2 regions of the Paenibacillus sp. FSL H3-0329 genome follow, and region 2 is predicted to be linked to the other one. Evidence: a T-box and tRNA genes for the amino acid it is inferred to sense, from the RefSeq annotation. Region 2 holds a T-box; the other holds one or more tRNA genes.

Region 1 (3,385 bases), 190 kb from region 2:
CGCAAGCTTCGGTGGAGGCGCCGTTGGGATACCACCCTGATCGTATCTAGGTTCTAACCTAGTACCCTTACCGGGTACGGGGACCGTGTCAGGCGGGCAGTTTGACTGGGGCGGTCGCCTCCTAAAGAGTAACGGAGGCGTTCCAAGGTTCCCTCAGAATGGTTGGAAATCATTCGCAGAGTGCAAAGGCATAAGGGAGCTTGACTGCGAGACCTACAAGTCGAGCAGGGACGAAAGTCGGACTTAGTGATCCGGTGGTACCGCATGGAAGGGCCATCGCTCAACGGATAAAAGCTACCCTGGGGATAACAGGCTTATCTCCCCCAAGAGTCCACATCGACGGGGAGGTTTGGCACCTCGATGTCGGCTCATCGCATCCTGGGGCTGAAGTAGGTCCCAAGGGTTGGGCTGTTCGCCCATTAAAGCGGTACGCGAGCTGGGTTCAGAACGTCGTGAGACAGTTCGGTCCCTATCTGTCGTGGGCGCAGGAAATTTGAGAGGAGCTGTCCTTAGTACGAGAGGACCGGGATGGACGTACCGCTGGTGCACCAGTTGTTCCGCCAGGAGCATGGCTGGGTAGCTACGTACGGACGGGATAAGCGCTGAAAGCATCTAAGCGTGAAGCCCCCCTCAAGATGAGATTTCCCAATTAGTAAGACCCCTTGAAGACGACGAGGTAGATAGGTTGGAGGTGGAAGTGCAGCAATGCATGGAGCTGACCAATACTAATCGGTCGAGGGCTTATCCTATACTTAGAATGCAGATTCGTTTCGGATTCAGTTTTCAGGCGATTAAGCCTGGTATGAATATTCCCTGATAGCTCAGTTGGTAGAGCACTCGACTGTTAATCGAGTTGTCACAGGTTCGAGTCCTGTTCGGGGAGCCATATGGAGAGGTGTCCGAGTTTGGCCGAAGGAGCACGATTGGAAATCGTGTAGGCGCCACAAGCGTCTCGAGGGTTCGAATCCCTCTCTCTCCGCCACAAATTTTTAATTAGTATGGCCCGTTGGTCAAGGGGTTAAGACACCTCCCTTTCACGGAGGTAACATGGGTTCGAATCCCATACGGGTCACCAAATTTTCACTTGATTTATCCTAGTGGACTTTGGTACAATAACAATTGTTGTTTATGGAGGCTTAGCTCAGCTGGGAGAGCATCTGCCTTACAAGCAGAGGGTCGGGGGTTCGATCCCCTCAGCCTCCACCATAACATATTTTTACTGACGCGGGGTGGAGCAGCCCGGTAGCTCGTCGGGCTCATAACCCGAAGGCCGCAGGTTCAAATCCTGCCCCCGCAACCAATTAACTTAAGCAATTATATCTTTTGGAACCGTGGTGTAGTTGGCCTAACATGCCTGCCTGTCACGCAGGAGATCGCGGGTTCGAATCCCGTCGGTTCCGCCATTTTCATCATGGCTCGGTAGCTCAGTCGGTAGAGCAGAGGACTGAAAATCCTCGTGTCGGCGGTTCGATTCCGTCCCGAGCCACCATTTATCATCACAAAAGAATGAGTGCCATGCCGGTGTAGCTCAATTGGTAGAGCAACTGACTTGTAATCAGTAGGTTGGGGGTTCAAGTCCTCTCGCCGGCACCATCCTTGGAGGATTAGCGAAGTGGCCAAACGCATCAGACTGTAAATCTGCTCACGTAAGTGTTCGGTGGTTCGAATCCATCATCCTCCACCAGTTTTTAGGGGCATAGTTTAAAGGTAGAACAACGGTCTCCAAAACCGTTGGTGTGGGTTCAATTCCTGCTGCCCCTGCCAAGTTTTTTCTAAAGTTTAATATGGCGGCCGTGGCGAAGGGGTTAACGCACCGGATTGTGGTTCCGGCATTCGTGGGTTCGAGACCCATCGGCCGCCCCATTTTCTTTAAAATGAATAATGGCGACAATATCAACTTAATATGGCGACTGTGGCGAAGGGGTTAACGCACCGGATTGTGGTTCCGGCATTCGTGGGTTCGAGACCCATCAGTCGCCCCATTTACTTTAAAATGTTATTGGGGATTAGCCAAGCGGTAAGGCAACGGACTTTGACTCCGTCACTCATAGGTTCGAATCCTATATCCCCAGCCATTTTATGCGGACGTGGCTCAGCGGTAGAGCATCGCCTTGCCAAGGCGAGGGTCGCGGGTTCGATTCCCGTCGTCCGCTCCAAAATTTACATGGCGCCATAGCCAAGTGGTAAGGCAAAGCTCTGCAAAAGCTTTATCCCCAGTTCAAATCTGGGTGGCGCCTCCATTTAGTTCATATGTGCCGGCGTGGCGGAATGGCAGACGCGCTCGACTCAAAATCGAGTGGGAAACCGTGGAGGTTCGAGTCCTCTCGCCGGTATCTTAAAAAGGTTAGTAAGATTGCTTTTATAAGCAATCTTACTAACCTTTTTTCTTTATGTTCTTAGTTTTACAGGATTAAGCCGTTGAATAGAGGAGTTTCTCTATTTCAACGGCTTTTTTTAATCTGATTAGTGATTAACCTGATTGATTATTAATGCGGAATGCTCGCGGGGTATGACCTATTTCTCGTTTAAACATATTGCAGAATTGGGCATCGTTCACAAAACCTGCAGCAGCAGATACTTCAGAGATTTGCATCTGAGTATGACGTAATAGAGATTTTGCATACTCCAGGCGTTTTAACAGCAAATACCGCAGGGGTGAGGACCCGAAACGTTCTTTAAATAGATGGCGAAAACGATCGTAGCTATATCCGGACATTTCTGATAGTGTTTCGACGGACAATTTATGGCGATAATGCTCATTCATATAATTAAGGACATATTGTACTCGATCTTCTGTTGGGGATTGATATCCAGAGGCACTAAGAAGCCTCATAAGATGGACGGTAATCTCGCTCATTTGTAGGTTTAGAAGCTCAGAGAATCCGTCTTGCTTACGTGTAAACTCTGCTTTCATTCGCAGCAGGATTTGAAGAACGGTCTGATCTTTATCATCTTCATATACGCCGAGCAGATTACTCATATTAGGGTGTACCGAGTGGAAGCCTACAAATAATACATTTGCATCCTCACGGTGGTGCTCGTCATGTTTATGATTGGGTGGCACAAGCGCGAAAGAAGAGGAGCGAAAATGGTAACTTCGTGGGCCAACATTGGTTGTCCCTACCCCCTGTAAATAATAGACCAGTTCGTAGCATTCATGCTGGTGTGGAGGGATATAAGTATTTAGCTCATGTGTGGCACTTACAATATATAGAACACGATCCATGATGATCCTCCAATACTTATGTTTTAGCCGAATCGTACAAAACTATGACCGAAATCATATAATTATTTTTAATAATATTTGTTATGATCGTATCAATAAATCCGAAAGTTCGCAACCTGACTGGCCATCTCGTTCGGAAATAAAGCGGATTATTAATAA
Region 2 (3,385 bases):
AGTTAAACGTTTTACATAAAAATTGTTTGCAGCTGGGACTATAGGCTATAAATTAGAAAAACCCCCCACAGCTTCTAGAAGAAGTGTGAGAGGTTTGAAAGCTAGTCGGCAATAGGCTTTTTAAGACCTCTGCCGGATAAAACACTTAAGATAACGATGTTACTGACGACCGGACAGTTGTTGTTCTGCCAGTTGTACTAGACGTTTAGTGATGTAACCTCCCAAAGAACCAGTTTCGCGGGAAGTGTAGTTCCCGTAATAACCGTCAGCTGGGATCGTTACTCCAAGCTCTTGTGCTGCTTCATATTTCAATTGTTGCAACGCTGCATTTGCTTGAGGAACTACAAGGTTATTGGAACGGCTGCTACGACCTTGACCTGCTTGACCCATGTGTGTCACCTCCTTCGCCCGTTGTGAAGATAGTATGAGCGCTAAGAGGCTAATTCATGCATGCTATCGAAAGGTTTTAAGGATGGTAATTATTAGTCGATTAAAAGTAAGGGTAGAAAGCCCAAATAACTAAGCTCGCACAAAAAATCGGCCTTCTCTTACGTAAACGCAAGGGAAGACCGATATAATGTATATCTGCTTTAATTCTCGGGATAGATCATTTCCAGCATAGTGGACAGCTCAAGACTTTGACCTGGTTCTACCTTCAGCAAGCCCGTGAAGGAAGGGTCATCGGAAACGTTAGGAGCATCCGGGAGCCAGGTGTAAGGTTCGATGCACAGAAATTGATCGGCCGGCCCTTTGGTATACAGGACCCAGTGGCGGAAATGATTCTCGTCAGCTGTATAACGAAGACCATAACCATCATCGCGTAATAGCAAGGCTTCTACGGGCTGCTTGTCACCAATACGTAGAGCAGTATCAAAATTAGTTCCCTGGAGGTTGATTCCAGAGTTTAGTGAATCTAGATCACCAAGTGGAATTAGATTGCCGCTAGGGAGCAATTCATCGTTTAGTTCATAAATGCTGTTTACGGGCAGCTTGAGATTCCAGCGTTCAGGTTCTCCATCGATCATAAACCAGGTGTGATAACCGATCCCAAAGGGAATACGATGATCGCCGAGATTTGTAACCTTTAAAGTCTGGCTGAGCCGGGAATCCTGAAGCCTGAATGTCATTTCGAATTTGAGTGGAATGGGAAATTGCTCCATCCAGTGCGGATCATCTTCAGTAAGGAATTCAGTAGTGACTGCACAACCGTCCTCGTCTTCTTCAATATCGCTGACACACCAGGATTGAGTCCGGTGTAGACCATGGATATGATTGTCACCAGCGGTATTCTGGTCAAATTGATAACTTGTACCCTCGAATTGAAATTTTCCTTTACGAATTCTTCCGGGTGGAATTAAGAGCGGGATGCCAAAATGGTAAGGTTTTTGCATAAAGAAAGCTTGATCGCTTTCATCAGGCCGCCGCAGAATTTCCCGTTGTTCTTTTACATCAAACAATGAAATCACGTTGTTTCCTAGTCGCGGCAAAAGCGTGACTTCCAGTTCGCGGCTGTGCAAAATATAAGTATCATAACCGCCCCACTGCCCTTTGGTCACCTGTTTCATGAGATATGCTCCTTTATCGTAACTGTAATCGAATAGAACATGGATAACCTTATCATAACAGATTTATGCGGAAGTGGTTAAGTGATTTGACAACTTCTCTTTATGGTTCTATGATGAAGGCATTAAATTATGATGAGAATGTGATGACGGGGACAAGTAGACAGGAAATACACCTTCAGAAAGCCGGTGGTTGATGCGAACCGGTAGGACACTCCTGATGAATGGACCCCTGAGCGCCGCGCTTGAACGGGAGCAAGATGCCCTAGTAGACCGGCCGGATCTTCCCCGTTAACGGAAGACTAAGGCTGTTTCCCTTTGACTATACAAAGGTTAAGCAGCGAATAAGGGTGGCACCACGGTCTCACGTCCCTTGCGGATGAGGCTTTTTTTGCGTTCTCGGAAATCGGAAATTACATCTAACGGAGGTCTATATTATGTTGAAAAAAGTAATGTCAGGCATACAACCGAGCGGTTCTCTAACTTTGGGTAACTATATCGGAGCGCTGAAAAATTTTGTGAAGCTGCAAGACGATCATCAATGTTTCTTTATGGTTGTCGATATGCATGCGATCACCGTTGCTCAAGATCCTGCGGCACTGCGTGAGCAGTCTGAAGCTGTAGCTGCACTCTTTATCGCGGCAGGAATTGATCCTGTGCGTTCGAATGTATATATGCAGTCTCATGTGCCTCAGCATGCGGAATTGGGCTGGATCATGACTACGCTGACGGCAATGGGCGAGCTTGAGCGTATGACACAGTTCAAAGATAAATCATCAGGTAAGGATTCAGTTGGCGCGGGCCTATTCGTATATCCTTCTTTAATGGCAGCAGATATTCTTGTTTATAATGCGGATCTTGTGCCAGTAGGTGAAGATCAGAAGCAGCACTTGGAGTTGACCCGTGATTTAGCTGGCCGATTCAATAACCGTTTTGGCGAATTCTTTACGATTCCTGAACCATATATCCCTGAAGTGGGCGCACGCATTATGTCTCTGGATGATGGCACTAAAAAAATGAGCAAGAGCAGCCCGAATGCAGGCAGCTATATTGCCCTGTTGGATTCGCCGGATGTGATCCGTAAAAAAATCAGCCGCGCAACGACTGATTCTGGACGTGAAGTGATCTTTGATCCGGCTAACAAGCCAGAGATTAGTAACTTGATGAGTATTTACTCGGAATGTTCTGGGATGTCCCTCCAGCAAATTGCCGATCGTTATGAAGGACAAATGTATGGTGGCTTTAAGAAGGATCTTGGGGAAGTGGTTGTATCCACACTTGAGCCTTTGCAACAAAGATATCATGAAATTCGCAGTTCAGGTGCGATCACTGATATTCTTGCTGAAGGTGCTGAACGTGCACGTATTGTTGCAGCTGAGACGTTGAATGGCGTAAAAGAGCGGATGGGCTTTCTGCCAGCTCGTTAATCTTAGTCAGAGCTTAAGCTTTCCTGTTTGCGTCTAATTCTGGCTTTGAGGATAAATCCCCAGCCAATATTCATTACGCAAAGAAAACCAAGCAGAAGTGCCAGCCAGAAGCTATAGCTGATCGCGATTGAAGCGGCAGTGAGAATAAGAATAGAAGAACAAGCGAACCAAAGTGAGAGTCCTTTACCCATTAAGAGCCTTCCTTTCCGTGTCTGCTAAAATGAATCCCGGAGTATTATAAAATACTCCGGGATTTTTTGTGATTATAGAATAGATCTCTCAGTAAGTCTACAGTTTCATCGTAAAGAACCAGGGTCGATGGAAAATCGTTTGTCGAGCTTATCACTGCTAAGCCAGCCTACATAAGTATTTAAAGGTTTATATTGGTTATCCATA

Evidence for each region. A T-box is a leader RNA that pairs with one kind of tRNA and senses whether it is charged. The one in region 2 lies ahead of trpS (tryptophan--tRNA ligase), so its partner is inferred to be a tRNA-Trp.
Region 1: it encodes a tRNA-Trp, which carries the amino acid that the T-box ahead of trpS (tryptophan--tRNA ligase) is inferred to sense. The anticodon was not compared.

What each region holds. Positions count from the first base shown of each region.
Region 1 covers NZ_CP150150.1:5,933,249-5,936,633, reverse strand. Annotated here, with positions in the region: rRNA gene NSQ66_RS26210 (23S ribosomal RNA) at 1-749, shown strand, start outside; tRNA gene NSQ66_RS26205 (tRNA-Asn) at 811-886, shown strand; tRNA gene NSQ66_RS26200 (tRNA-Ser) at 890-982, shown strand; tRNA gene NSQ66_RS26195 (tRNA-Glu) at 1,001-1,075, shown strand; tRNA gene NSQ66_RS26190 (tRNA-Val) at 1,131-1,206, shown strand; tRNA gene NSQ66_RS26185 (tRNA-Met) at 1,224-1,300, shown strand; tRNA gene NSQ66_RS26180 (tRNA-Asp) at 1,326-1,403, shown strand; tRNA gene NSQ66_RS26175 (tRNA-Phe) at 1,414-1,489, shown strand; tRNA gene NSQ66_RS26170 (tRNA-Thr) at 1,518-1,593, shown strand; tRNA gene NSQ66_RS26165 (tRNA-Tyr) at 1,599-1,684, shown strand; tRNA gene NSQ66_RS26160 (tRNA-Trp) at 1,691-1,764, shown strand; tRNA gene NSQ66_RS26155 (tRNA-His) at 1,788-1,863, shown strand; tRNA gene NSQ66_RS26150 (tRNA-His) at 1,907-1,982, shown strand; tRNA gene NSQ66_RS26145 (tRNA-Gln) at 2,001-2,075, shown strand; tRNA gene NSQ66_RS26140 (tRNA-Gly) at 2,082-2,156, shown strand; tRNA gene NSQ66_RS26135 (tRNA-Cys) at 2,167-2,240, shown strand; tRNA gene NSQ66_RS26130 (tRNA-Leu) at 2,255-2,333, shown strand; gene NSQ66_RS26125 (AraC family transcriptional regulator) at 2,471-3,226, opposite strand.
Region 2 covers NZ_CP150150.1:5,739,401-5,742,785, reverse strand. Annotated here, with positions in the region: gene NSQ66_RS25380 (hypothetical protein) at 1-6, shown strand, start outside; gene NSQ66_RS25375 (alpha/beta-type small acid-soluble spore protein) at 160-390, opposite strand; gene NSQ66_RS25370 (aldose 1-epimerase) at 591-1,565, opposite strand; T-box leader at 1,700-1,939, shown strand; gene trpS (tryptophan--tRNA ligase) at 2,003-2,989, shown strand; gene NSQ66_RS25360 (hypothetical protein) at 2,992-3,180, opposite strand; gene NSQ66_RS25355 (metal-dependent hydrolase) at 3,286-3,385, opposite strand, start outside.